3 regions of the Bacillus sp. FSL R7-0646 genome follow, and region 1 is predicted to be linked to each of the others. Evidence: predicted binding sites of a transcription regulator. Region 1 holds the regulator's gene; each other region holds the start of a gene.

Region 1 (10,150 bases):
AGCTTGGCGATTTCGTCCTGCTGCTTTTCGTAAAGCTTTGTTTCCCTTTCCAGCTGCTCGGCTTTTAATTGGAGATAAGAGCTGTAGTTCCCGATATATTTTTTGCTTTGGGACCTGGTAATCTCGTAAACTTGGGTAACCACTTTGTCAAGAAAGTACCTGTCATGGGAAACGATTAAAATCGCTCCGCTGTAGCTTTGCAAATATTGTTCGAGCCATGTCAGGGTGTCGATATCCAAGTGGTTTGTCGGTTCGTCCAAAATGAGGAGGTCGGGTTTTGTCAAAAGCATTTTTCCGAGGGCAAGTCTTGTTTTTTGGCCTCCGCTTAAATCCTGAACGCGGACGGAGTCGTCAAATCCCGCAAAGCCGAGCCCGTGCATGACGGATCTGACCTCTGCCTCATATTGGTAGCCGCCTTTGTCCTTGAACTCCTGCTGAAGCCTGTCATATGTCTTCATTAATGATTCAAGCTTGTCCGGTCCGGCTTGCGCCATCTTTTCCTCGATCGCGCGCATTTCTTTTTCCATTTTTTTAAGAAAATCAAATACCGACAGCAATTCCTCTTTAAGCGTCAGCTTGGAATCGAGGCCGGAATGCTGGTCAAGGTAGCCCATCGTCAAATCTTTAGGTTTGATGATGTCCCCCTTTTCGTATGAGAGCTTTCCTGCGATAATCTTTAGAAGAGTCGATTTTCCGGCGCCGTTGCGTCCGACGACCGCAATCCGGTCCCGAGACCTGACTTCGAGTTTTATATTCGTTAAAATCGTATCGGCTCCAAACGATTTTGAAAGCTGATTTACTTGTAAAATCATCATGATCTTTCACCTCTTGTCTGCTATTTTAAGTGTAGCCTATCACCGCGCAGTCAGCAAACAATTAAGTGAAGTCTGGAAGATTTTAGCCAAAGAAAAAGACAGATTGAAAAAAATAGTGTATGATCATTATAAGGAGAGTTAAGAACATGAATGAGTTTACACATTTTAATGAACAAGGCAGAGCCAAGATGGTTGATATAAGCGAAAAGGAAGCTTCAGTGCGCACAGCTGCGGCTGTTTCAAGCGTGTCCATGAATCGAGAAGTACATGAAAAAATCAAAAACCGCGAAATCGGAAAAGGCGATGTTTTGGCGGTGGCGCAAGTGGCCGGAATCATGGCTGCAAAACAGACATCCGCCATCATCCCGATGTGTCATCCGATCGCTCTGAAAGGAGTCGACATCGCCTTTTGCTGGGAGAAGAAAGAGCAGAAGAGCATCCTGCATATACAATCTAACGTCAAGACCAAAGGGAGCACAGGTGTGGAAATGGAAGCGTTAACGTCGGCCTCCGTATGTGCGCTGACCGTTTATGACATGTGCAAAGCGGCGGATAAGGGAATGGTGATAGGACCGACCTTTCTTCTCGAAAAGACAGGCGGGAAAAACGGTGACTATAAAAGGGAAAAAGCTGATGTAGACATGGAGGATTAGTTTATGAACATGGATCATTCAAAAATTCCGCAAGCGACAGCGAAACGGCTGCCATTATATTATCGTTTTTTAAAAAACCTTCATGCATCCGGGAAACAGCGTGTATCTTCCGCTGAGCTGAGCGATGCCGTCAAAGTCGATTCCGCGACCATCCGAAGGGATTTCTCGTACTTCGGCGCGCTCGGGAAAAAAGGATACGGCTACAATGTCAATTATTTGCTGTCCTTTTTCAGAAAGACGCTTGATCAGGATGAAACGACGAACGTAACGCTTATTGGCGTGGGGAATTTGGGGACAGCCTTTCTCCATTACAATTTTATCAAAAACAATAATACAAAAATCGCCATGGCGTTTGACATCAATGAAGAAAAAATCGGAACCGAGGTCGGCGGCGTTCCCGTCTATGACCTGAATAAGCTTGAAGAGCATATGACGGATGATGATATCCCGGTCGCCATTTTGACGGTTCCAGCTCAAGCCGCACAGTCGATTACAGACAGGCTGGTGGCGCTTGGCATTAAAGGCATTCTTAATTTCACGCCGGCTCGCTTGAATGTGCCGGAACACATTCGCATTCATCATATAGATTTGGCAGTGGAACTTCAGTCGCTGGTGTATTTTCTGAAACATTATTCAATGCAGGAAAAGTAAAACGGAAAACGAAAAATAAATAAAGGAAAGGGGGCAGGCTTTATGCCAACAATCGGTCCTGGAAGCTTTATTTTAATTGTCGTGGTGGCGCTTTTGATATTCGGCCCGAAAAAACTTCCCGAGCTGGGAAGAGCGGCGGGAAACACGCTGCGGGAGTTTAAAAATGCGACAAAAGGTTTGGCTGACGACGATTCCGATAATAAAAAGAAAGAAGATCAGTAGGATAGGATGACATTTATGAAGGGAAAAGAAATGTCGCTGTTAGAACATATCACAGAACTGCGCAGACGGCTTGTGATCACTTTTTTCTTTTTTGTTTTGTTTGTTGCGGCAGGCTTTTTTTTGGCGAAGCCGCTCATAATCTACCTGCAGCAGACGGATGAAGCGAAGCTGCTGACTCTCAATGCGTTCAAGCTGACCGATCCTTTATTTGTGTACGTGCAGTTCGCGTTCATCATCGGCGCTGTCTTGACTTCGCCGCTTGTTCTATACCAGCTGTGGGCTTTCATCAGCCCGGGGCTGTATGAAAAAGAACGAAAAGTGACGCTCAGCTATATTCCAATATCGATCATTCTTTTTTTAGGCGGCATTGCCTTTTCTTACTTTATTTTATTTCCGTTTGTCGTGGACTTTATGACGAGAGTCTCAGATGATCTGAATGTCAACCAGGTCATCGGAATACACGAATATTTTCAGTTTCTGCTTCAGTTGACGCTTCCTTTTGGATTGTTGTTTCAGATGCCTGTGGTCATCATGTTTATCACAAGGCTCGGTCTCGTGACGCCGATGTTTTTGGCGAAAATCCGAAAATATGCATATTTTGTGTTGTTCGTCATTGCGGCGCTCATTACACCGCCTGAGTTATTGTCGCATTTAATGGTCTCCGTGCCATTGCTCATTCTTTATGAAATCAGTATCGTGATTTCAAGAATATCCTACAGGCAGGCGCAAAAAACAATGATTCAAGAGGAAAATCAATCGTTTTTGAACGACCATACAAAATAAGAGCCATTCTTTTTTCAGAATGGCTCTTTTCTTTCAAATAAAAGGCTATTGATCTTTTCGCTTCATCCTGCCGGCCAGGGCGAACATTTTAAAGGAGATGCTGATATTATAGGCTGCGAAAAGCATCAGCAGGATCGTATAAAAAGACCACATGCTTCCGGGCGAGGTTGCCGCGAGATACGTAAACAGCACACCCGTTAATAAATAAATCACTCCCCAGAATTTAGGGCTTCTCATCATAGAAATCCTCCAATAATCATTTGCATTTTCTCGACGTTTTTCAAATATTCTTCAATAGGCTCCCGGAATGTCTGCAGCAAGACGACGAGCGTATTCATGGCGACATGGGCGAAAATCGGGACGATAATCCGGTTGGTCCTGACATATAAAAAGGCGAATGTGAATCCCATTGCCGTATAAATGAGCAGATGGCTGAAATCCAAATGGACGACCGAGAAGAGCACCGAACTGAACAGAGCGGCAACGAAAAAATTCGTTTTCTCATAGATCGCACCGAAAATGATCTTTCTGAAAATGATTTCTTCAAGAATCGGACCGAATACAGAAGAGACAAACACCATCAGCGGCAATGCGGTGATGATTTTCATAATCCGCTGCGTATTTTCGGATTCCGGGTTGACCCCGAACAAGTTCATTTCGATCGAAGCGGCAATTGACTGCGCAAACAAAGCGAGAAAAACGCCGGCTACCGCCCATCCGATTGACGCTGCAACCGATGCTTTTGGACGATTGCGAAGCGTCGTCTTCGGCACCGTCCGCAAAATCAGCAGCACGATGACGAGACAGAGGGTAAACGCGATGACAGACCAGACGCCCGTCAATGTAAGCTGAGCTTCAGCCTTGGGCTGTCCTCTGCCCACTCCCAAAAAGTAGAGAAGAGGCAAGCCGACAACCGCCGACAATTGCATGAGAACGTATGCCAATATAATAAACCAGTATTGTTTTCTCAAGCTTTATGTACTCCTTTTCTAAAAATCTAAATCAGACTATGTTTATTGTAACACACTCTTTTTAAATTATAGGATGATAAGGATATGCGGAGAAATGTAAGCGCAAAAAAATTTGACCTTTTCACTTGAAATTGCCTGGGAGATTCTTTATTATAAGAATTGTGTTAGCACTCACCGAGTGCGAGTGCTAAAATTACATATGAAAATATTGAGGAGGTTGTTTCATTGTTAAAGCCATTAGGTGATCGCGTTGTCATTGAGCTCGTTGAGTCTGAAGAAAAAACTGCTAGCGGAATCGTACTTCCTGACTCCGCAAAAGAAAAACCACAAGAGGGTAAAGTGGTTGCAGCCGGTTCAGGCCGTGTGTTAGAGAGCGGAGAGCGCGTTGCATTAGAAGTTAAAACAGGCGACCGCATCATCTTCTCAAAATATGCAGGTACCGAAGTGAAATATGAAGGTACTGACTACTTAATCTTGCGTGAAAGCGACATTTTAGCTGTTATCGGCTAAGTCATAAATAAAAACGAGACAATTATATAGGAGGTTCGAATAACATGGCAAAAGATATTAAGTTTAGCGAAGAAGCCCGCCGTTCAATGCTGCGCGGTGTAGATGCATTGGCGGATGCTGTAAAGGTAACTTTGGGACCTAAAGGACGCAACGTCGTTCTTGAGAAAAAATTCGGTTCTCCATTAATCACAAACGACGGTGTAACCATCGCGAAAGAAATCGAGCTTGAAGACGCGTTCGAAAACATGGGCGCAAAGCTTGTTGCTGAAGTTGCGAGCAAAACAAACGATGTTGCCGGTGACGGTACAACAACAGCGACAGTTCTAGCTCAGGCGATGATTCGCGAAGGTCTTAAAAACGTAACTGCCGGCGCTAACCCTGTAGGCGTGCGCAAAGGTATCGAGCAGGCTGTGGCTGTAGCTGTTGAAAGCCTGAAAGAAATCTCTAAACCAATCGAAGGCAAAGAATCAATCGCACAAGTTGCTTCAATCTCCGCTGCAGACGAAGAAGTCGGAAGCCTGATCGCTGAAGCAATGGAGCGCGTCGGCAACGACGGTGTTATCACGATCGAAGAATCCAAAGGATTCACAACAGAGCTTGAAGTGGTTGAAGGTATGCAGTTCGACCGCGGATATGCGTCTCCTTACATGGTGACGGATTCCGATAAGATGGAAGCGGTTCTTGAGAATCCGTACATCTTAGTAACAGACAAAAAAATCACAAACATTCAAGAAATCCTGCCGGTGCTTGAGCAAGTCGTGCAACAAGGCAAACCGTTGCTTCTGATTGCTGAAGACGTTGAAGGTGAAGCTCTTGCAACATTGGTTGTCAACAAGCTTCGCGGAACATTCAACGCAGTGGCTGTTAAAGCGCCTGGATTCGGCGACCGCCGCAAAGCGATGCTCGAAGACATCTCTATCCTGACAGGCGCCGAAGTGATCACAGAAGATTTAGGTCTTGACCTTAAATCAACTCAAATCAATCAATTGGGACGCGCTTCTAAAGTTGTTGTTACAAAAGAAAACACAACAATTGTTGAAGGTGCGGGAGATACAGAGCAAATCGCGGCACGCGTCAACCAAATCCGCGCTCAAGTTGAAGAAACAACTTCTGAGTTCGATAAAGAAAAATTACAAGAACGCCTTGCTAAGCTTGCAGGCGGCGTAGCTGTCATCAAAGTCGGAGCTGCGACTGAAACAGAATTGAAAGAACGCAAGCTTCGCATCGAAGACGCCCTGAACTCTACTCGCGCTGCGGTAGAAGAAGGAATCGTATCCGGCGGTGGTACAGCTCTTGTCAATGTTTACAATAAAGTAGCTGCCCTTGAAGCTGAAGGCGACGAACTGACTGGTATCAACATCGTTCTTCGCGCTCTTGAAGAACCAATCCGTCAAATCGCGCACAACGCGGGTCTTGAAGGATCTGTCATCGTTGAGCGCCTGAAAAATGAAGAAATCGGCGTCGGCTACAACGCTGCAACAGGCGAATGGGTGAACATGATCGACAAAGGTATCGTTGACCCTACAAAAGTAACACGCTCAGCTCTGCAAAACGCAGCATCTGTAGCGGCTATGTTCCTGACAACTGAAGCAGTTGTTGCCGACAAACCGGAAGAAAACAAAGGCGGCGCAGGAATGCCTGACATGGGCGGCATGGGCGGAATGGGCGGCATGATGTAAGCCCAGCGTCCAAACGTTGATATATCAAGGAAAAGAGGCTCTTTTTAGAGCCTCTTTTTTTAAAAAATCACATAAAAATCACATTTTTTCGGTTTTAAAACTTGTGATACCTTGTAGGAAACATTTCATTTTATTAAATGTTTCTTTCTTCATCTTGTTTGTTATGTGAGTATAAATTTCAATTGTGGCTCTCATATCAGTATGGCCAACTCTCTTCATAATCTCCCCCAGAGTGTTTCATTATTTGACCTAACTCATGGCAGAAGTCTTTCCAGTGCTGCTCCTTGTTTTTAAGAGACTATCGAAAAAAACCACATTACTTAAACAAAACTTAAAGATCCCACACTTGTTAGGCATGTACCTAATTTGAATGTCTAATCTATCAGCAATAACTTTCATATCGACTTGGGAAGGTTCTGCTATGTTTATTTATATATATATGTATTGAACTTCTTCTTCTAATTTTGAAAGGTAGTACATTAAAATCCCCCTGTATAATGAAAACTGATGCTCTCTTTTTGGTGATTTGAAAACCCGATTAAACGGGTTTAAAAGTTTATTTTTTCAAAACTTGAAGCGTTATTGAAGTAACGAAAAGGAGCAGGCATAATGCCTGCTCCTCTATCTTGAAACTAACGAGATTCATTTGAGGATTTAAGGTAACTGATGAACAATGGTGAAATGACAATTACTGTTACAATTAATAATAGTCTGCTAGATATTAAATTTACAAATGTAGTGTTAATAATATATAGGGCTAAAACCATTAAATAAAAAGCCACGTAAACATAAGCATACACTTTTTTGCTGAATGGTTCTTTCATGTAAATGAAAAGAAATAACCCTGCCATTAAAACTAAGAAAGTCATATTTTCCCTCTTTCATTTTTATTGTGGAAAAACCCCAGTTGGAACAGCTGCATATCCGAGTCCAGTAAAACGTATTCTAACACCATGACCTTCATGTTCGTCTTGAATCATTTGACCAAAACCAACTAGTCCGCCTCCGATTACTCCGGAAATTACGCTTGCTAATTGTGTAGGAGGTACGGGTATAACCCTTGATATTAAAGCAAGACCAGAGGTTGCTCCACCGCCTGCTTTAAATGATTGATATAGTGTTCTTGTTTCATTACAGTCAAAATAAAGATTATATCCCCACCAGTAGAGATCATGACCAGATCGACCGCAGCCTTTTTTCGCTACTTTCATTTTATGATTGTTTCCATTCTCCAGTGTCAATACACTACCGTCTTTGTCTAAAATTTTCACACTAAAATCGGAGTTAATGACAGCTTCTTTTTGTTTCACTAAATCGTTCAAGTATTTAATCCAGTCTTGAACTTCGTTGGTGACAGAACGTGAAATATCTAGTTTAGTATAAGATGGATCTAAGGTAAGAGTTCCATCTGCGTTTAATTTAAGATAAGCTTCTAATTTCTTTACATCATTCATACTCACCTTTACATTCTTAAATTCTTCGCTGTTCAGTTTTTGATCGGGTGCAGAATTTCCTTTATATGCTCCAGTAGTTTCAGTATGTAGTTTTTCGTTGTCAGTTAGTTCTGACGCTGATACTATATTGAAAATACAGGTGAAACCAATATTAATGTCAGTACCATAACAAATGTCTTAAAACCATTGTGCTTCTTTTCTTTCACGATAATGCCACCCTTCTTATTATAGATCAACCTCATTTTACTTGAAAAACAAGGTAATTTGCGGCATGATGTGTATAACAGTAAAAAAGAACCATCTAAAATCTTGTGCGTAATGAAATTATACTAGGTGTGATTAATTAGAATATGGAGGGCTAATTTAAGAAGGAAAAAAACGATTAAGATGAAGGATGTTATGATGTAACTATGTTGATCTTTGGATTATAGGTCTTACTTTATTTCTCTAAAAACAGCATCCTCAAATTTAATGAAATTGGTGTCTCCTTCCACAATATGAATAACCTTACGGATATGATTTATGTAATGAATTTTTCCTTCTATGTTAATAGTCTCTCCTGATTCTGCTCTATTTAAAAAGGGCAGCGGTTTAAATACAGAGAACAGAACTGTTAAATTAAATTCCATTGCTTCACATATTATCTTATCCATGTCTTCTATTTGAACCATGTCAAGAACCGGCCTTTTAACCTTGTTCCGATTGCTTTCTAATTCGCGGAGCAGGCTGAGGTGTTCCGACAGCATCATAGCTGTTCATTTGATTGATCCCCGATCTTTCAAGTTGTCATCTTTCATGGTGTTTATCTCCTTGAGTTTCAATCGTGAATTAATGGAAACAGTGTTTTAGCTATTTTGGTTACAAAATCGGTCACGGTTTCGGAATTTGAAGGTGTATGCGGCATGATGTAAGCCCAGCGTCAAAAACGGCTGATATATCAAGGAAAAGAGCATCTTTTTATTTAACTTGCGATGACATATAAATACCCTTTTATCCATGGAATAATTTCCTTTTGGGGGATTATGGTATAATTAGCATCTGAATTTTTAACAGAAAGGTTAAACAATTGATGTCGCACAACAAACTAATGTTTTTGCTTTATCATTTTCATCTATTATTCACCTGCATGGTACAATAGTGGACCCTGCGGCTAGCTGGAAGCCTTGGCTGGTGAACATTGCATTCATTTTATTGGTTCTTCTATTTTTAAATCTCACTATAAAAGAAAATCAACAGAACAAGTAGCGGCATGCCCTTCTCAAAGAGAAGGGCATATATTTTATATTATGAACATCGGTAAGAGTAGCCTTAATAAACGTCACTCTAATTCTGCATCTGAATATCGGAGCTTGCTATTGCCCGTAATCTCTTTCAACGGCCAGTGCGTCAGCAAATGGCATTAAAACCGCAAGACCTAAATTTGATTCTTTGTGAAAAATGGGGGATTTTAAAAAGATGGTCAAAAAAATTGTAAATGGATTCAATTCATTTTCACTACTGGGGACAATCTTTTTTATCGGCAGTTATTTTACGTACAAATTTAATGGCGTGGAGCTGGTCGGGTTCCTGTACTTAGGTATTATTTTTTTGACAGCTCTGATCGCAACCACCGTAATGTTAATCAGGCTAAAAAGAAAAGGAATCAATAAAGATAAACAGGCTTAATGCATGCTTTATACTTATTTTAGCTTCTCTCCGCTAGTGTAACCTTTTCCAATCCATAATATAGATCTCTTAAAAGCATCACATGTCCAGTACATCAAATGTAATCTCCTGTTCATACTAATATCGGGAGGTACATCGACTTATGTTGAAAATTTGGATGACTGGACTTTTACTATTAGCGCAGCCCGCGGGGCATTCTGACAGCTTAACGATCACTCAGCAAGGGAAGAAAGTGGCCGTTGTGAACCGCGAAGATTTTACAATGCCGCTTCCCGGAACACCGATGATTGATGATAAAAAATACAACGAATTCGTTGACAGGCTTGAACGGAAAGTACACAAGGATCCTGTCAACGCCGTGATCAACGATCAGGGAAGGATCGTTCCCGGCAAGGTTGGCTACAGCCTTTCCCGGAAGGGGTTTAAGGAGCAGTTTTACGCGTATTTTTATGGGGATGGCCCGTCCACAATAGAAGTGCCTGAATTGAATGTTTACCCGAAAGTTGACAGCGAACTGCTTTCCCATATCCGGACACAGCGGATCGGCCAGTATGTGACGTACTTTAATTCCGGGAATAAAAGCAGGACGCACAATATTTCTCTCGCGGCAAAGGCAATCGACAATCATGTTGTTTTTCCTAATGAGACGTTTTCATTTAACAAAGTTGTCGGAATGAGGACGCCGGACAAGGGATATATGAAGGCTCCCGTGATTGTGAGAGGCGAATTGTCTGAAGGAGTGGGCGG
Region 2 (10,150 bases), 280 kb from region 1:
GAGATCGAACAGCTGACGAAGAGCCTGGAGCATACAAATACTTTGCTGAACATGTATCAAATCGAAGGAAGCTTGAGCTGGGAAGACCTTCTCAAGCTCGTCAGACAGCCCCGGCATAAACCATGGAAGGAATCATTCTCTGAAGAGGAGGCTGAGATTTTAGCAGAAAGGCTTCCGAAGGCGGAGAGTGACGATTTCATCACAAAGCAATGGCTCTCTATCATCAAGCGGATTAAGCTGTGTTTAAAACAAGAGGTGCCGCCTGAATCTGAATGGGGAAAGCAAATTGCGGAGGATATCATATGCCTGTCTGATCATTCGTTTAAGGGACATGAGGATTTAGCCGATCGATTCTGGGAGGTTCGCAAGTCTGAGGAGCCAAACGGGCTTTATCCGCTTGACAGCGGGATTATGGAATTTGCGGAGAGAGCGATTGAATCTGCATTTCATGATTCAGGAGGATCAGGGTGATGATGAGCATCCAATTGTCATGATCGGGCCGGATAACCAAAAGATCAAACAGGATATGCCGCATAGAAAACCGCCCGAAAAGAATCGAGCGGCTACCCCTTAAATTCGGATTGATTTCTCCTCGGCTTTCCACTGTTTTTTCCATCCGGCCTGAGCAAACAAAAGCAGACCGAGCGCTAAAAATGCAATAACGGTAAAGGTTAGGAACCCGCTTGAATACGTACCTGTAATTTGCTTCAGCGTTCCGAGGATATTCGGAAGGAAGAATCCGCCGATTCCCCCCGCAGCGCCGACGATCCCCGTCACCATCCCGATCTCTTGTTGAAATCGCTGCGGTACAAGCTGGAATATCGCGCCGTTCCCCATTCCGAGGCAGCCCATGCCGATAAATAATGCGGCTGTGACAACGCCTAGAGACGGGAGCATACTGACCGAGAACATGCACAGAGCCACTCCGATAAAGAGGAATTGAAGCAGACGCACGCCGCCGATTTTATCGGCAATCAATCCGCCGACAGGGCGGAGGCAGCTTCCGGATGCAACGACAAGCGTGACAAATTCGCCGGCTCTTACCGCCGGAACGGCATACTGGGATGCAAAAAAGTAGCTTAAAAAGTTGGACAGGCCGACAAAACCCCCGAATGTCACGCTGTAGAGAAGGCAAAAATACCAAGTGTCCCTTTCTTTGAAAACGGCAAAATAGTCTTTGAGCGGTTTAGGAGCCGGCTGATTCGGAGGTTCTTTAGCCATAAGGAAATAGCTGAATAACACGAGGGTTAAAGGAATAAGCGCCAGTCCCATGACGCCGTTCCAGCCCACTTGCTCCGCAAGGCGAGGGCCGAATAGCGTAGCAAGCAGTGTTCCGCTGTTTCCCGCCCCGGCGATCCCCATGGCAAGACCTTGCAAGTGCGGCGGATACCAGCGGCTCGCCATAGGAAGGGAAGCGGAAAAGCTTGCGCCTGCCACACCGAGTAAAATTCCGATGATATACAGCTCGGCGACCGATGAACCGAACTGCCATCCCCATAACAACGGAATCATCGTCACCAGCATTCCGCCAACAGCCGTCTTTTTCGGTCCGAAACGGTCGGTTAAAATGCCGAGCGCAATCCGGAAAAACGATCCGGCCAAAGTAGGTATGGCGACAATCAATCCGACCTGTGAAGGCGATAAATCAAAATCAGCCGTAACATAAACACCAAGCGCCCCCAGCAACACCCAAATCATAAAGCTGACATCGAAATATAAAAAAGATGACAACAAGGAAGGCGCGTGTCCGCTCTTCCTCAAATCCGCCAATTTCAATTGCAACACTCCCCATCCGATAGATTCTAGAATTTATCATGACAAAATCGAATAGGGTTGGCAGTATTTTTGTAAGCTTTACTAACAAACTAAAAGATTGAATATTTAAAATGTTAGTTTGGACAGCACTATAGCAGGCGATAATTGAATTATGCTGAAGAATAGTGGTGTTATGAGCGCTGAAAATGGGAAACCTTATATTGATATAGGCCCGATGCACTTGCAGATAAAACCGTCTTTTGCAACGCGTTTATCAATTTTTCTTTAGACATAAGGCATATTTTTACCAGAAAATGTACAAATTTAAGGAAGAAATACGTGGAGACACAAAATAGACATAAATAAAAATGTATATCACTTGAAAAAGTATGTGAAGTATTGCACAATATGAATGTGAAGAATTTCACAAACAGCTTAGTTTAAAACAAACGGCAAAGGAATGATGAGTCATGAGAAACCAAAAAGTCAATCGTACAGTTTTGATCGGTGCGGGTTTTGTTGGAAGCAGCTATGCATTTACGTTAATTAACCAAGGTATCACAGACGAACTTGTGATCATTGATTTAAATAAAGACAAAGCAATGGGCGATGTTATGGATCTCAACCACGGTAAAGCATTTGCTCCGCATCCTGTGAAAACATGGTACGGCACATATGATGACTGCAAAGAAGCTGATATTGTCTGCGTATGCGCCGGAGCGAACCAAAAGCCGGGTGAAACCCGCCTTGATCTAGTCGAAAAGAACTTGAAAATTTTTAAAGGAATCATCGGAGAAGTCATGGCCAGCGGTTTTGACGGCATCTTCCTCGTCGCTACAAACCCTGTCGACATCTTGACTTATGCGACTTGGAAATTCAGCGGCCTTCCGAAAGAACGCGTCATCGGAAGCGGCACAACGCTTGACACTGCCCGTTTCCGCTACTTGCTCAGCGAGTATTTCGGTGTCGCTGCCCACAATGCGCACGGCTATATCATTGGTGAACACGGAGATACGGAGCTGCCTGTCTGGAGCCATGCGAATATCGGCGGAGTTCCCGTCAGCGACTTGCTGAAAAGAAATGAGAAATACAAAGCGGAAGATCTAGATGAACTGTTTGACAATGTAAAAAACGCCGCTTACCACATTATTGAGAAAAAAGGCGCGACATACTACGGAGTTGCCATGAGCCTCGCACGTATTACGAAAGCGATTTATCGAAATGAAGAAGCAATTTTGACCGTGAGCGCTCATCTTGATGGTGAATTTGGAGAAAATGATGTTTATATCGGAGTTCCGGCGGTTGTCGGCCGATGCGGAGCGAGGGAAATTGTTGAGCTCGATCTGAACGAAAAGGAAAAACAACAATTCAAGCATAGCGCAGGTGTGTTAAAAGCAATTCTAAAACCGCATTTTGAACTGCAGGCGTAACTGAACACCATGAAGATACTAACATCATGAAGATTGCGAGATGATGAAAATGTGGCAGCAGATATACGATCCGTTTGGAAATCTGTTTATCAGCGCTTTTGCCGCCATACTGCCGATTCTTTTCTTTCTTCTTGCACTGACCGTGTTGAAGATGAAAGGAATCATTGCGTCATTTTTGACGCTGGCGGTCAGCTTTATTGTAGCGGTGTTCTTCTTTCACATGCCGGCTGCGAAAGCTGTCTCCGCCGTTTTACTTGGAATTGCTAACGGCCTTTGGCCGATCGGATATATTGTCCTGATGGCTGTATGGCTTTACAAAATTTCTGTCAAAACCGGAAAGTTTAAAGTGATCAGAGCGAGCATTGCCGGAATTTCGTCCGACCAGCGGCTTCAGCTATTGCTGATCGGGTTCAGTTTTAACGCCTTTTTGGAAGGTGCGGCAGGCTTCGGTGTGCCGATTGCGATCAGCGCCGTTCTTCTTGTCGAGCTTGGTTTTAAACCTTTGAAAGCGGCATCCCTATGTTTAATAGCGAATGCGGCATCCGGAGCCTTTGGAGCCATCGGAATTCCGGTTATCACAGGAGCGCAGATGGGAGGCTTAACACCGGTTGAGCTTTCCAGAACGCTCGCTTTGATGCTGCCGGTCATCGCTTTCTTTGTCCCGTTCCTGCTCGTTTTCATATTGGACGGGTTTAAAGGAATAAGGGAAACGCTGCCGGCTCTTCTCGTATTAAGCGGAAGCTATACGGCGGTGCAGACTTTAACAATGATTAGTTTGGGGCCGGAGCTTGCCGACATTTTGGCCGCTTTAATCAGCATGGGAGCGCTGGCGCTGTTTTTGAAAAAGTGGCAGCCGCGCCACATATACAGGGAAACCGGGAATGAACATGTGCCCGCTGAAAAATATCGTGCAGCAGACATTATGAACGCTTGGTCACCGTTTTATATTTTGACCGCCGTCATTGCGGTGTGGAGCCTGCCCGGTTTTAAGGGGCTTTTTCAGGAAGGCGGATTCCTGAAGCAAACGACAATTTTATTCAACATGCCTTTTCTTCACCGGGAAGTGCTGAAAACGCCGCCGATATCTCCGGAACAGGCACCGCTTGATGCTGTGATGAAGCTTGACTTCATTTCAGCGACGGGTACGGCGATCCTGATCGCGGTGATCATCACGATTGTGCTGAGCCGAAACATCAGTTTCCGCGGAGGACTTTCCAGTCTGAAAGAGACGGTCAAGGAACTGTGGCTTCCCGTTCTCACCATTTGCTTTGTGATGGGTTTTGCAAACTTGGCCAATTATGCCGGATTGAGTTCAACCATCGGACTGGCGCTCGCCAAAGCGGGGGATATCTTTCCGTTCGTCAGTCCCGTATTGGGCTGGATCGGTGTCTTTATCACAGGTTCAGTCGTCAGCAACAACGCATTATTCGGCCACCTGCAAGCAGTCACCGGAGCGCAAATCGGGACAAGTTCGGCTTTGCTGCTTGCCGCAAATACCGCGGGAGGCGTGATGGCCAAGCTGATCTCACCGCAGTCGATTGCGATTGCAACAGCCGCGGTTAAAGAGACAGGGCAGGAATCAAAGCTTTTCAGCCAAACCGTTAAATACAGCCTGGTTCTGCTTTTCATCATTTGCATTTGGACGTTTGCGCTATCAAAGCTTGGCATATAAAGAAGAGCCTTTTCCCATTGCGGGAAAAGGCTTTTTAAGCTGCTTGTTCTATCATGTCCTCTTTTTGAATACATTGTACAAGTTATCCGCGGAAGGGGGACGCGATATGTTGAACATCTTCCTGAGCTATGTGTTTTTGGGTTTGTCATTGGCCGCACCAGTCGGACCTGTGAATGCCGCGCAGATCGACAGAGGCATGAAAGGCGGATTCTTTCATGCCTGGCTGTTTGGCCTTGGCGCTGTAACGGCGGATGTCCTATATATGGCTTTAATCTACTTTGGAGTTGCGCAATTTTTGACAGCGCCATTCTTAAAAACGTTTTTATGGCTGTTTGGTTTTTTTGTTTTGACCTATACGGGGATCGAGAGCCTGGTCAAGGCGAAGGAAGTATCGCTGATGAGAGGTGCGGGAGAGAAAGGGTCATACCGCAAATCTTTTTTGTCGGGGCTGGTGATCTCCCTTTCAAACCCGCTGAGCATCATGTTCTGGCTCGGCATTTACGGAAGCATTTTCGCGAAAACGGTAGAGGCGTACGAATCATACCAGCTGCTGATCTGCAGTTCAGGCATTTTAATCGGACTTTTTCTGTGGGACTTGGCCATGTCTTTTCTAGCCGGGACATTCAGAACATTTTTAAGCCCGCGGATGATCCAGGGAACGACTTGGCTCGCGGGCATCAGTCTGATCGTATTTGGATGCTACTTCGGCTATCAGGGAATTCTCGAACTGCTGCAGGCGGGGCGCTGATCATGTCTGCCCGTTTTTCTCTTCCTGATCCGCCCACTTTTTTTTCATGAGCATCGTCACAGCAGCAATAACGGCAAGAAAGAGAAGGCTCACAAAAAAACCGGGTCTGCTGTTTTTTTCAAATAACGTACCCGAAACGGCGAACAAAATCAGGACGAGCGCTGTGACAATCTGGACATTCCCTTTCATTTTCGGTTTTGTGAGCTTTTTGCTGGAAAGCAGGATAAACATCCAGTTATAGAGCAGCATCAAGCTGGCGGCCGTCGTCATGTGTTCATAAAGCTGCTTCGGCAAAATGAGCGACAAGACGATGGAAGCAGCGAGAACGAGCACTGTCAGGCCGAGTGCCGGCCACGATACTTTCGCCTTTTCTTTTTTGGCAAAGCAGGCCGGTGCATCCCCGTTTTTCGCCATTGTTCCCATCAGTGTGGTGACGGCGAACAGGGAAGCGGTCAGCGTTGAAAAACCGGCAATAATAAAAATGCCGTTGAAAATATCCATGATCAAATCGAGATGAAAGTCTTTTAATGACGTAATAAACGGGCTGTTCTGTTCGGTGAATGTTCCGCGTGGTACAAGGAGCATGGCCAGCCCGATCGATACGACGTAGACCACAGCAAGGGTTATGAGCATCAGGCTGCCTGACTTTGATGAATCCTTCGGGTCTTTTAAGTGAATCGCCATCAGACCCATGACTTCGATTCCTCCATAAGCGTAAAATGTATAAATCAACCCCGTCCACAATCCCATAAAGCCGAAAGGAAACAATTCGTGAACCCGGTCGGGGAACTGCACTTCAGGCGTTTTTCCAGGCAGCAGCCCGCACAATGCCAAGACAGCGATGATGATAAACATTAAAATGGCCGCCGTTTTCAACACGGCCAATATGTTTTCCGTTTTTTCAAAGCTGCTGCGCCCTGTGAAAATGACGATCAATCCGAGAATCGCATAAATAGAGGCGAACACCCACAGCGGAATCTCGTTAAACCAATGGCGCGTAAACAGGGAAATCGCTGTCAACTGGCTCCCGATGATCAGCATTTCCGATGACCAGTAGACCCAGCCATTGCTAAACCCCGCCCAATTGCCGAAGGCCTCTCTGGCGTAAGAACAAAAAGACCCTTCAACAGGATGATCTGCCGTTAATTTCGCCAGCTGCTGAAAAACAAGAAAAGTGCCAAGGGCAGCAAGAAGAAAGGCGGCTAATACGGAAAAGCCGCTTTTCTTAATCGCGATGCTTGAGCCGAGGAAAAACCCCGTTCCAATTGTGCAGCCGACCCCGATCATGGACAGCTGCCACCATTTTAAATCTCCTTTTTTCGCTTGTCGTTTCATCGTTTCAACCCCTCTAATCTTCTTGTTATTTTGCCAGGGGGCTCCGTTTTTATTCGCAAAGGGGGAGGTTCTTTGCGCACCTCAATATTCACTTTGAAATGAGACATATGCTATAGTTAAAGACATAATCATTACGGTTCATTCAGTCAAAAGGAGGAGTGACGGATGACTTTACAAGAAAAAATCATGCAGGAACTGAATGTAAAGCCTTCTATCGAACCGAAACAGGAAATTGAAAAAAGGGTCGGTTTTTTAAAAAGCTATTTGAAAAAAACGGGTGCCAAAGGCTTTGTTTTAGGCATCAGCGGAGGACAGGACTCCACATTGGCGGGCAGGCTGGCCCAGCTGGCTGTTGAAGAATTGAGGGAAGAAGGCATTCAGGCGGAATTTATTGCGGTCCGCTTGCCTTACGGTGTTCAGCAGGATGAAGATGACGCCCAGCTGGCGCTGAAATTTATCCAGCCGGACAAGTCTTTTGCTTTTGACATTGCTTCAACTGTAGGTTCATTTGCTGCTCAATATCAGTCAGTCACGGGAGAGGCGCTTGCCGATTTTCACAAAGGCAATGTAAAAGCGAGAGTCCGGATGATCACCCAATATGCGATCGGAGGTCAAAATCAGCTGCTGGTAATTGGGACAGATCATGCTGCAGAAGCTGTTACCGGATTTTTTACGAAATACGGAGACGGGGGCGCAGACCTTTTGCCGCTTACAGGACTGACAAAGCGCCAGGGCAGAAGCCTGCTGGAAGAGCTGGGAGCGCCGGAGCGGCTTTATACGAAGTCCCCGACCGCCGATTTGCTTGATGAAAAACCTCAGCAATCCGATGAAACAGAGCTCGGCCTGACATATGATAACATCGACGACTACCTTGAAGGAAAAGCCGTCTCCAGCGAGGTGGCAGAGGCCATCGAAAAACGCTACAAGGCATCCGAGCACAAACGCCAAGTCCCTGCTTCAATGTTTGACGACTGGTGGAAATAAGCTAAAAAGAGGCTGAAGTCAGCCTCTTTTTTTATTAACAGGCACCCTATATCATTACAGATGGAATTGTCATATACTTAAGATATTTGATTCCTTTATGCAGGGAGGAGTAGAAGCTGGAAATGAATGCCGCAATAAGAGATAAGAATATTGTGCTGATCGGGTTTATGGGCGTCGGAAAAACAACCATCGGCCAGCTTGTGTCAAAGAAATTAGGCCGTGACTTTATCGATATCGACCACGAGATCGAAAAAGACTTTCAAATGACCATTCCGGAGATGTTTCAGCAAAAAGGGGAAGCGTTTTTCAGACAGACGGAAAAAGAATATATTTTTCAGATGTGCGAACATACAATGGGCAACATCGTATCCTTAGGGGGCGGCGCTTTTCAGCAGGAGGAAATCAGAAAGAAGTGCCTCGAACACTGCTTTGTCATCTTTCTTGATTTAAGATGGGAGAATTGGAAGCAGCGGATGGATCTCTTGATTGAAAAAAGGCCGGTTCTTCATAACCGCACAATTGAAGAAATGAAACAGCTGTTCAATGAAAGAAAGAGCATTTATGCATTTCACCATTTAAAAGTGGAAACCGATAACCGGTCTGCCGAAGAAACGGCCGACTATATTGTGGAGATGCTAAAGCTTGGTCAATCTTAAACAAACGTTTAATTAAGCTAAATATACCGGAATAAGCAAAGAGCCAATGGTCTGTCTGATCATTGGCTCTTTCCGTTATCCGCAGATGAATGCCGGATTTTTCGGCCTTGTTTGACCGTTTGTCCGTTTGATACAGTATAGGGGATCAGGATGGGCATCACGTTACACCCCGCCACCAATTTTTCCCTGGATAAGGTTTTTCCGCCCCTAAGGCTTTAAAAAAGTCGCTTATTGCCGGCCCGGACACTATAATGTAAATAATAGAAACGATAGACTGGCGGTGTACTTATCATGAAACAGCGAATTGAAGAAGAACTGAAAAACATTGAAGCAACATATGGCGTCAAAATCCTCTATGCCGTTGAATCTGGCAGCAGGGCATGGGGCTTTCCTTCACAGGACAGCGATTACGACGTCAGATTTATTTATGTCCATCAAAAAGACTGGTATCTGTCAATTGATGCAAAGCGCGATGTGATTGAACTGCCGATTGACGATTCTCTCGATATCAGCGGCTGGGAGCTGACAAAAGCGTTAAGGCTGTTCCGGAAATCAAATCCTCCGCTTCTCGAATGGCTCTCTTCGGGAACCGTTTATTATGAAGCCTATTCGCTGGCAGAAAAAATGAGGCGGCTCAAAAGCCGCGCCTTTTCTCCAGTCTCCTGTATGTACCATTATCTCAATATGGCGTCGGGAAATTTCCGAGACTACCTGACGCGTGAAGAAGTGAAAATCAAAAAATATTTTTATGTACTCCGCCCGATTCTGGCTTGCCAGTGGATCGAAAGCCGCCGGACGGTTCCTCCGATTGAATTTCAGGTTTTGCTTGACGAACTTACGGAAGACGGACCGCTGAAAACAGAAATCCATCAGCTGCTTGAAAGGAAAAAGAAAGGGGAGGAGTTCAATCTTGAACCTCAAAACCCCATTCTCCACGAATTTATTGAGCGTGAACTTGAGCGGCTTCAGACAGTTGCCAAAGCATATAAAACGGATCATGAAGATCTGACGCAGGAGCTTGACCGTCTGTTTAGAGAAACGCTAGACGAGGTGTGGGCATAAAATGATATTCCCTTTAAGTATTCTTAAAGGGTTTTTTCTTTGTATCCATAGGGAAATGGTTTAGTATAACAGAAAGCGTTTTCAGAAAAAGCGGGGCGGAACGGCAGCAAGGCCATTCGCCAAAAACGCATTCTGTTCTTTACCGAAGTTTCTTCCTGATTCTATTGTTGTATACCATCCAAGTTTTAGGAAGAAAGTTTCTGAAAAAATTCCACCAGATGTAAAACATTGTGGAAAAACCACAAAAATCGTCAGCTTTTTTGTTTTTTCGAAATATTGTGAATCGACCCTTGGCTCTTATAAAATTAAGAATATAAAGAAATATTTCATGAGATGGCGGGGTGTGATAATGGAAGTGATAACAAGAGACTTTTTCCTATTCTTATCTAAAAGCAGCATCCTGAATCGCCTGGCGAGAAATTGGGGGAGTTCCGTCGCGACCGGAAAAATTATCGGAGGAAAAGATTTTGAAGCTTCAATTCCGATTATTAAGGGGCTTAACGAACAA
Region 3 (10,150 bases), 1.4 Mb from region 1:
CTTAAATGCCGTTTACAACGCCGTGGAAAAATGGGCCCGCCGGCCTGATACGGCCGGCAGGACGGCACTCATCTGGGAAAGTGAAGACGGAAAAACAGAACAGATCACCTATTCTTCTTTACACCAACAAGTCGCCCGTGCGGCGGCAGGCTTTAAAAAGCAAGGCATCTCAAAAGGGGATGTCATTGCGATTTACATGCCGATGATCCCCGAAACGGTCATCGCCATGCTGGCCGCCGCTAAAATCGGAGCGGTATTCTCACCGGTTTTTTCAGGCTACGGCGCCCATGCAGCAGCGGCGAGACTTACCGCTGCCGGAGCGAAAATCCTTGTCACAGCAGATGCCTTTTTGCGAAGGGGAAAGAAGGTCTGCATGAAGAAAGAAGCTGACAAAGCCGCGGACCGTTCCCCCACTGTTCAAAAAGTCGTCGTCTGCAAGCTTCACGGCGGCGATCAAGATTGGAATTATAAGAGAGATATCGACTGGAATGAATTGATGAAAAACGAGCCCATGCAAAACACCGAAGAAATGGACAGTTCAGATCCGCTCATGCTGCTATACACATCAGGGACGACAGGACAGTCGAAGGGAGCGGTTCATACCCATGCCGGTTTTCCGCTGAAAGCTGCATTTGATGCGGGATTCGGGATGGATGTCAAACAAGGGGACACATTTTTCTGGTTTACAGACATGGGCTGGATGATGGGGCCGTTTTTAATATTCGGGGGCCTCATAAACGGAGCGGCTGTTTTGCTGTTTGACGGAGCACCGGACTACCCGGCCCCGGATCGGCTGTGGGAGCTTGTCAGCAGACACCGGGTGACGCATCTCGGCGTCTCTCCGACGCTCATTCGCTCGCTGATGCAGCACGGCGAAGATTTTCTCTATCAATACAATCTGAACAGTCTGAAGGCAATCGGCTCAACGGGCGAACCATGGAATTATGAGCCGTGGATGTGGCTGTTCCGCCATGTTGGAAAAGAACGGATTCCTATATTTAATTATTCAGGAGGAACAGAGATCTCAGGCGGAATTTTAGGCAATGTGCTCCTGCGGCCGATCACGCCGATGACGTTTAATTCGCCTCTTCCCGGCATGGCGGCCAATGTCTTCAATGAAAAAGGAGAGGAAGTCGTCAATGAAGTCGGAGAGCTTGTCCTGACAAAGCCCTGGGTCGGCATGACGAACGGTTTTTGGAAGGAGCCGTCAAGATACGAAGAAGCATATTGGAGCCGCTGGACCGACGTCTGGGTGCACGGCGATTGGGCAAAACGGGATGAAAACGGCTACTGGACGATCAGCGGACGCTCTGATGATGTGATCAATGCTGCCGGGAAAAGGATCGGCCCCGCCGAAATAGAGTCCGTTCTGGTCGGCCATCCAGCGGTGGCGGAAGCAGGCGTCATCGGCGTTCCGGATAAGCTCAAAGGCCAGGCTGCCGTCTGCTTCGTCGTCCTCAGACAGTCGGAAAAGCCGTCGGAAGAATTAAAAGATGATTTGCTGAACCTTGCATCTGATGCGATCGGTAAAGCGGTCAAGCCCAAAGCGGTTTATTTTGTCAGCGGTTTGCCGAAGACGAGAAATGCAAAAGTGATGAGACGGCTGATCAGAGCTGCCTATATGAACGAGCCCGCAGGCGATTTGTCAACTTTGGAAAACCGCGAAACATATGATGAAATTGCCGGTCTTTCAGTGCGAAAAAATCTGTAGTATACTGGATAAGGCTTACAAACAAAGAAGAAGGACACGTCCTTCCTCTTTTTATTTTGATGAAGCTCGATCGACCAACACTCACATCCTGACGATAACCGAACCGCCGCCGGCCGTGCAGACGCGATTCTGCTGCTCTTCAATCGAACGCAGCAGCTGATTGTTGCTTTCCATGAGCTTGATGAGCAATTCCATTTGATCTTCGAGATTTTTCAGCCTTTGGTTCATCTGCTGCGAAGATTGACCGGTATGCATTTGCGGGGCTGAAGGCGGATAAGACGTTTCAGAATTCCATTTTGAATACATAGAATAGGCCTCCATCATCTAAACTGATATACCTTATCGTATGATCCTACAATCGCAATGTTCGCCTAAATCAAAACGAGAGGAAACAAAACATGTACTTGACGATAAAGGAAACCGCAGAATATTTAACGCTTTCAGAAGCATATGTTGAACAGCTTGTCAGAGAAAAGAAAATCCGCACCGTCTTTGACGGACAGCAGCATTTAATCAACAAAGAGCAATTCAATACGCACATGGAACAGATGGAAAAGTATAAAGAGTGGGCGGAATCCGTTCTGAACGAGCCCATCCCCGAAGATCCGGACGTCAAAGATGAAGATTAACCCGGGATAACAATAACTTTATTATGTAAACTGACAGATACGATTCTATGAAAGTTTCGCACGTTTTCCGTCTCTATTATCCCGTGTGAATGGGGCGTTTCGTAAAAAAAGACACAATATAGGAAATGAAAGGGATGAAAGAAGCCCTATATATAAAGTTTTCTATGATTTTATTTCATTTCCGAAACAATCACGTTCATTTTTTGTTCAAAAAGTGTTATCATTTAGTAGTAAAAAATACAGCGTGTTTTGAGATTGCGGGTTTTCGGGAGTTCCAGACCGAAAACAGCAAAACAAACACAAAAGGGGAGAGCCTTTTTGCGGACTTGTTTGTGCATAAATTCACAAACTATAAAAAGGGGCTTCCTTCAAAAAACAGCACATCGCTTATTGAAAAGGAGAATTGGTTATGCCGGAAACAATCGATCAAACAGCTGATCAAACAAACGAATCTGTAAGCCAAAGCCAACGCGATCTTATCGATCAACTGCTAAAACCTGAAGTACAGGAGTCTTTGACTGTTTTAGTCGACCAGCTTCCAAAGCTGACAGAACTGGTCAACATTTTGACAAAGTCTTACGACTTCGCACAATCCGTTGCAACTGATGAAGTATTAAAAAATGATACGGTCGGTGCCATTACAGAAATTCTTGAGCCTGTCAAAGATACGGCAAAAGAAATCGCGGCTACCGCCATTGAAGCAAAAGACCGCGCTGACGAAAGCAATGAAGTCATCGGACTTTTCGGTTTGCTGAAAATGCTTAAAGATCCGCAGGCCCAAAAGCTGTTCCGATTTGTTCAAAGCTACCTGCAAATCATGTCAGAACGCGAAAAACAAAAATAATCACTATACATTCAGAATAAGGACGGAGGATTCACGATGTCAAAACATATCGTCATTTTAGGCGCTGGTTACGGCGGATTACTGTCTGCTCTAACAGTTCGCAAACACTACACAAAAGAAGAAGCAAAAGTCACAGTGGTTAACCAATATCCGACACATCAAATCATCACGGAATTGCACCGCCTTGCTGCGGGCAACGTGTCAGAACAGGCAGTTGCGATGCCGCTTGCAAAGCTTTTCAAAGGAAAAGACATCGATCTTAAAATCGCCAAAGTCAACTCTTTCTCAGTTGACAAAAAAGAAGTCGCTCTTTCTGACGGCTCTACCCTGACATATGACGCACTTGTCGTCGGTCTTGGTTCTGTCACTGCTTACTTCGGCATTCCGGGACTTGAAGAAAACAGCATGGTGCTCAAATCTGCAAACGATGCAAACAAAATCTTCAAGCATGTTGAAGAGCGCGTGCGCGAATACGCGAAAACGAAAAACGAAGCTGATGCTACGATCTTAATCGGCGGCGGCGGACTAACAGGCGTCGAGCTTGTCGGTGAACTCGCCGATATCATGCCGAGCCTTGCGAGAAGCTACGGTGTCGATCCGACAGAAATCAAGCTGAAGCTTGTTGAAGCCGGTCCGAAAATCCTGCCGGTTCTTCCGGATGAGCTGATCGAACGTGCGACAAAGAGCCTTGAAAAACGCGGCGTTGAATTCTTGACAGGACTGCCTGTCACAAATGTAGAAGGAAACGTTGTTGATTTGAAAGACGGACAAAAAATTGTTACAAATACATTTGTCTGGACCGGCGGTGTTCAAGGCAATCCGCTGATCGGCGAATCAGGTCTTGAAGTCAACCGCGGACGCGCAACTGTAAACGACTTCCTTCAATCTACATCACATGAAGACGTGTTTGTTGCAGGGGACAGCGCCGTTGTCTTCGGTCCGGATGGCCGTCCGTACCCTCCGACAGCTCAAATCGCATGGCAAATGGGCGAGCTGATCGGCTACAACCTGTATGCATACTTAGAAAACAAATCAATGGCGACGTTCAGCCCTGTCAACTCAGGTACGCTTGCAAGCCTGGGCCGCAAAGACGCAGTTGCCGTTATCGGCGCGAACAGCACATCTCTTAAAGGCCTGCCTGCTTCATTGATGAAAGAAGCGAGCAACGTCCGCTACCTGAGCCACATAAAAGGTCTGTTCAGCCTGGCTTATTAATGGAAATGAAGCGCTACTTATAGTTTAAACTATAAGTGGTGCTTTTTTTTGCTTTAAATTTGACGGGCAAATGAAAATATTGTGGTAAATTTGAACCAAAATATACTGACAAGAACGGAATCGCAGCTCGCTTTTTACGGACTGGCGCCTTTTCTGCTCATCATCGTGACTGCAGCAGGCGTTCCTTTGTCAGCGGAATTGACGGAATTCAATATCACCCCATACCGTCATTTGATCATGAGCCTTGCCATGCTTTTCATCCCCCTGATTCTCGGTGTCATGTCGGGGTTTATCCTGCTTGATGAGCGCGACGAAAATATGATTCAGTATTTTGCCGTGACGCCCTTGTCGAAGCGCGGATATGTCATGATCCGGCTCATCCTGCCGATGGCGATGACATTATGCTACAGCATTTTGCTGTTTGCCTCCGGCGGTCTAATGGCGCCTGGCGCTGTGAACCTATTGTTCGTCCTGATCATGGTCACGCTTGAAGCCCCGATTTACACGCTGCTTTTAGCCGCCTATGTCGCAAACAAAGTGGAAGGACTCGCTTTAATGAAAGGATTCAGCCTGCTCACTCTCATGCCGGCCGCGGTTTATTTTATTCCTGTGCCGTGGCAGCTTTTCGGTGTTTTCACCTTATTGGACAGCGAAAACGTACTTGGCGGGAATATCCCACGAAGGGCTTTTTCTCGTTTTCGGGATCACCGGAATTGCGCTGCACATTATGATACTGCTGTTTTTATACCGGAGGTTTTTGGTGAAAACCGACCAATAGGAGTATATCCCGCCCCGTTTTGCAATAAAGTATTAAAACATAAGCGGGAGGCGGGATATCCGATGAAGAAACATATGAAGCTTTGTCTGTGTATGATGATGATCTTTGTATTGACTTTGGCCGGCAGCATGGACGGCTTGGGCGCTGAGGAAAAAGGCGGGCTCAAAGAGCAAATCGATCAGCTGTTAAAGACCGAACCTGATTTAAAAGGAGCGCTCGCAGGCATCAGCGTCAGGTCTGCGGAAAGCGGGAAAATGATATACGGACATATGGGCGATACACGGATGAGACCTGCGTCCAATCTGAAGCTTTTAACGGCAGCAGCTGCCTATTCCGTCCTGGGCGAGGACTATACCTTTCCCACAGAGGTAATGGCTGATGGGGCGCGAGCCGCGGGCACACTCAAAGGCAGCCTTTATATAAAAGGAAAAGGCGATCCGACGCTTTTGACAGCGGACTTTCAGCAAATGGCCAAAGCACTCCGAAAACAAGGGATCACAGTTATCCGGGGAGACTTGGTCGGCGATGATTCCTGGTACGATGAAATCCGCTATTCTCAAGACCTTTCCTGGACCGATGAAGACGCATACTATGGAGCGCAGATTTCAGCTTTAACTGTTTCGCCAAATGAAGACTATGATGCCGGAACGGTCATAATCGACGTGAACCCTGCCGGAAAAACCGGAAAAAAACCTGCTGTATTGCTCACCCCGCAAACAAACCATGTCAAAATCAAAAACGATGCCAAGACTGTTGCTGCCGACGGAAAAAAAGATATCACGATTAAAAGGAAACACGGAGGAAATACCATCCAAATCAAAGGGACGATTCCACAAGGCGCTTCAAGGGTCAGACAATGGGTTGCGGTTTGGGAGCCGTCAGAATATGCACTCGATTTATTTAAACAGGCTTTACATCAACAAGGCATTCGAATCCTGGGAAAGACTAAAATCGGCAAAGCGCCAAAAACAGCGCACCGCATCACCACACATCAATCCATGCCGCTGTCAGAGCTGATGATTCCCTTTATGAAGCTCAGCAACAACGGCCATGGCGAAACGCTGATCAAGGAAATGGGAAGGGCCGCGAGACGTGAAGGAAGCTGGGATCAAGGGCTAGAGGTGTTAAATACGGAACTGCAGAGATTTGGACTGGACACGGAAAAAATCGTTCTCAGAGACGGCTCAGGCATCTCGCATATCAATTTGATTTCTGCACATCAGATCACAAAGCTATTGTATTCCGTTCAAGACGAGAAATGGTTTCCGTCGTTTGCCCGTTCACTCCCAGTTGCAGGTGAAAGCGACAGAATGGTCGGCGGCACATTAAGAAACCGGCTGAAAGACCCGGCTCTAAAAGGAAAAGTCAGGGCGAAAACTGGCTCTCTTTCAACCGTCAGTTCCTTGTCGGGCTATGTCGATACTGCAAGCGGAAAGACATTGATTTTCTCCATTCTCCTCAATCAGCTCGTGGATGATGAGAAAGGAAAGGATATTGAAGACAAAATCGTTCAAATATTAGCTTCTTCATGACTTCTCCCATTGCAGCAGGCAATGGGTTTTCTTTAATTCATGTTTTGCTGCCGGCGGATTTAAAGGCTCTTGAGCTCTCCGAGCGGAAATGCTTCCTCGCTCAGATCAGTGAAAAAACGTCATGCAATAGCGGTCTCGTCAAAAGACTGCTATGTTTGCCACCAGCTCCCAAAGCACCATCGAATCATTCGGCAATCAGACTGTATCGATAGGCTGATGATCAATATTTCTCTGTGCAAGCCGGCCATTTTGCCGGCTTTTTTATATAACAGTTTTCGTTACCTTTGACTTTATTATAATACAGATTTAAATAATAAAAATTGCTTCAAACAACAGTCTATATTGAAAAAAACGCGATGTTCAAAGAACTTTCTCAAATTTGTTAACTATTTCACAAAATATGTGATGTTTATCACATTCAAACCTGTTATATTCAACATAAGATATAAATGCAACAACTGTTATATCATTTCAACTTGAAAAAGAGGGGGATTTAAATGGAACAATGGAAAGGTTTCACCACAAACGTTTGGCAAAAAGAAGTCAATGTCCGCGATTTTATTCTCTCGAACTTTGAGCCATATCAAGGTGACGAATCGTTTCTCGAACCTCCGACGGAAGCTACATCGGCATTATGGGATCATGTAATGGATTTGACAAAAAAAGAGCGTGAAAACGGAGGCGTCCTTGATATGGATACAGAGATCGTCTCAACGATCACCTCGCACGGTCCCGGATATTTGAACAAAGACCTGGAAAAAGTCGTCGGCGTTCAAACCGATGAGCCGTTTAAACGGTCGCTTCAGCCTTTCGGCGGCATCCGAATGGCAAAGCAGGCATGCGAATCCTATGGTTTTAAACTGAATGAAGAAGTGGAAAGGATCTTTACCGATTACCGCAAAACTCATAACCAAGGCGTGTTTGACGCATATACGGACGAAATGAAGCTCGCCCGAAAAGTCGGAATCATTACCGGACTGCCTGATGCTTACGGGCGCGGGCGCATCATCGGTGATTACCGGAGAGTGGCGCTTTACGGCGTGGATTTCTTGATCGATGAAAAGAAAAAAGATGCGGCCGGCACCTCTCGGGTGATGTCTGAAGAAAACATCCGCCTTCGTGAAGAACTGTCAGAACAAATCCGAGCATTGAACGAACTTAAAGCGCTTGCAAAAAGCTATGGGTTTGACATTTCCAAGCCTGCGGCGAATGCAAGAGAAGCATTTCAATGGCTGTATTTTGCCTATTTGGCTGCCATTAAAGAGCAAAACGGAGCAGCAATGAGCCTTGGCCGCGTGTCCACGTTCCTTGATATTTACATCGAAAGAGATTTGAAAACGGGCGTATTAACAGAGCGTGAAGCCCAAGAGCTTGTCGACCATTTCGTCATGAAGCTGCGTTTGGTCAAATTCGCGCGCACACCTGACTACAATGAACTGTTCAGCGGCGATCCGACGTGGGTGACAGAATCAATCGGCGGAATGGCGCACGACGGACGCGCCCTGGTGACGAAAAACTCGTTCCGTTTCCTGCATACGCTTGACAATTTAGGCCCGGCGCCTGAACCGAATTTAACCGTTCTTTGGTCTGTCAGACTGCCGCAAAAGTTTAAAAACTACTGTGCCAAAATGTCGATTAAAACAAGCTCGATCCAATACGAAAATGACGATATCATGCGTCCAGAATACGGTGATGACTACGGAATCGCCTGCTGTGTATCGGCAATGGCAATCGGCAAACAAATGCAGTTCTTCGGAGCACGCGCCAACTTGGCGAAAGCTCTTTTATATGCGATTAACGGCGGAAAAGACGAAAAGCATAAAATGCAAGTCGGTCCGGAAATGCCGCCGGTTGCTTCCGACGTGCTGGACTATGACGAAGTGATGCATAAATTCGATCAGACGATGGAATGGCTCGCAGGCTTGTACATCAACACGCTCAATGTCATTCACTACATGCATGATAAATATTGCTATGAAAGAATTGAAATGGCCCTGCACGACACGGAAATTTTGCGGACGATGGCCACTGGGATCGCCGGCTTGAGTGTTGTCGCCGATTCATTAAGCGCTGTCAAATATGCCAAAGTCAGCGTGGTCCGCGATGAAAACGGCATTGCGGTCGATTTTGAAACAGAAGGCGACTTTCCTAAGTACGGAAATAACGATGACCGCGTCGACGCGATCGCCGTTGACATTGTCAAGCGCTTTATGAAAAAACTGCGCAAGCATCAGACATATCGCCAGTCCGTTCAGACCATGTCAATTTTAACGATCACGTCAAACGTCGTTTACGGCAAGAAAACCGGAAATACGCCGGATGGACGCCGCGCGGGAGAACCGTTTGCTCCAGGTGCGAATCCGATGCACGGCCGCGATACTAAAGGGACGCTTGCATCGCTGTCTTCAGTGGCAAAGCTGCCTTACAGCTATGCGCTCGACGGCATTTCCAACACCTTTTCAATCGTCCCGAAAGCGCTTGGCAAAGACGAAGAGAGCCGCGCCGCCAATTTGTCAAGCATCCTTGACGGATATGCCGCAAAAACAGGACATCACTTAAATGTAAACGTATTTAACAGAGAGACACTGCTCGACGCCATGGAACATCCAGAGGAATATCCGCAGTTAACGATTCGCGTCTCAGGCTATGCGGTCAACTTTATTAAGCTGACGAAAGAACAGCAGTTAGACGTCATCAGCAGAACCTTCCATGAATCGATGTAGCGAGCAATAAGCGGAGCGCGACCAAGGCGCTCCGCCTCATAAAAAGAGGTGATCTCCATGGATGGAAATATTCATTCGATCGAAACATTCGGCACCGTTGACGGTCCAGGCATCAGGTATGTCGTCTTCACACAAGGCTGCCTGATGCGCTGTCAATTTTGCCATAATGCTGATACTTGGGAAATCGGAACCGGAAAACAAATGACGGTTTCCGAAATCGTTCAGGATGTCCAGCATTATCTCCCGTTTATTCAATCATCGGGCGGAGGCATCACCGTGAGCGGAGGCGAGCCGCTTTTACAACTGCCGTTTTTAATCGAGCTGTTCAAAGCATGCAAAAGCCTCGGCATTCACACGGCACTCGATTCGTCCGGCGGATGCTATTCGGCTGCGCCGGCATTTCAAGAGCAGATCAAAGAACTGATCCAGTATACAGACCTTGTTTTGCTTGACCTCAAGCATCACAACAGAAAAAAACATATCAACCTGACAGGAATGCCGAATGACCACATTTTAGAATTTGCCCGGTTTCTCGCTGAACATCAAGTTCCCGTCTGGATCCGCCACGTACTGGTTCCGGGGATCTCCGATATCGATGCCGATTTAACGGCCCTCGGCACGTTTATCGGCACGCTTGCGAACGTTCAGAAGGTGGAGGTTCTTCCTTATCACAAGCTCGGCGTCTACAAATGGGAAGCGCTTGGCCTGGATTATCCGT

The links. Region 1 encodes Rex, which represses fermentation and respiration genes when NADH is low (regulators of the CRP and FNR family bind a similar motif). Its sites were predicted from a motif close to TTGTGAAATATTTCACAA; they were not measured.
Region 2: the regulator Rex is predicted to act here: its motif matches at 2,168-2,185, upstream of MKY62_RS01850 (L-lactate dehydrogenase).
Region 3: the regulator Rex is predicted to act here: its motif matches at 2,671-2,688, upstream of MKY62_RS10540 (DUF1641 domain-containing protein).

What each region holds. Positions count from the first base shown of each region.
Region 1 is NZ_CP150217.1:621,215-631,364, forward strand. Features, by position in the region: gene MKY62_RS03110 (ABC-F family ATP-binding cassette domain-containing protein) at 1-815, opposite strand, end outside; gene moaC (cyclic pyranopterin monophosphate synthase MoaC) at 962-1,468, shown strand; gene MKY62_RS03120 (redox-sensing transcriptional repressor Rex) at 1,472-2,119, shown strand; gene MKY62_RS03125 (twin-arginine translocase TatA/TatE family subunit) at 2,162-2,341, shown strand; gene tatC (twin-arginine translocase subunit TatC) at 2,348-3,124, shown strand; gene MKY62_RS03135 (YdiK family protein) at 3,170-3,361, opposite strand; gene MKY62_RS03140 (CPBP family intramembrane glutamic endopeptidase) at 3,361-4,095, opposite strand; gene groES (co-chaperone GroES) at 4,321-4,605, shown strand; gene groL (chaperonin GroEL) at 4,650-6,284, shown strand; gene MKY62_RS03155 (hypothetical protein) at 7,172-7,738, opposite strand; gene MKY62_RS03160 (YolD-like family protein) at 8,173-8,487, opposite strand; gene MKY62_RS03165 (VanW family protein) at 9,546-10,150, shown strand, end outside.
Region 2 is NZ_CP150217.1:340,469-350,618, forward strand. Features, by position in the region: gene MKY62_RS01840 (MerR family transcriptional regulator) at 1-471, shown strand, start outside; gene MKY62_RS01845 (nitrate/nitrite transporter) at 571-1,776, opposite strand; gene MKY62_RS01850 (L-lactate dehydrogenase) at 2,226-3,185, shown strand; gene MKY62_RS01855 (L-lactate permease) at 3,235-4,857, shown strand; gene MKY62_RS01860 (LysE family translocator) at 4,967-5,605, shown strand; gene MKY62_RS01865 (amino acid permease) at 5,606-6,940, opposite strand; gene nadE (ammonia-dependent NAD(+) synthetase) at 7,106-7,924, shown strand; gene MKY62_RS01875 (shikimate kinase) at 8,047-8,580, shown strand; gene MKY62_RS01880 (nucleotidyltransferase domain-containing protein) at 8,872-9,642, shown strand; gene MKY62_RS01885 (proline dehydrogenase) at 9,998-10,150, shown strand, end outside.
Region 3 is NZ_CP150217.1:2,051,069-2,061,218, reverse strand. Features, by position in the region: gene MKY62_RS10555 (AMP-binding protein) at 1-1,711, shown strand, start outside; gene MKY62_RS10550 (hypothetical protein) at 1,793-2,017, opposite strand; gene MKY62_RS10545 (excisionase family DNA-binding protein) at 2,110-2,340, shown strand; gene MKY62_RS10540 (DUF1641 domain-containing protein) at 2,750-3,184, shown strand; gene MKY62_RS10535 (NAD(P)/FAD-dependent oxidoreductase) at 3,221-4,399, shown strand; gene dacB (D-alanyl-D-alanine carboxypeptidase/D-alanyl-D-alanine-endopeptidase) at 5,240-6,709, shown strand; gene pflB (formate C-acetyltransferase) at 7,207-9,432, shown strand; gene pflA (pyruvate formate-lyase-activating protein) at 9,490-10,150, shown strand, end outside.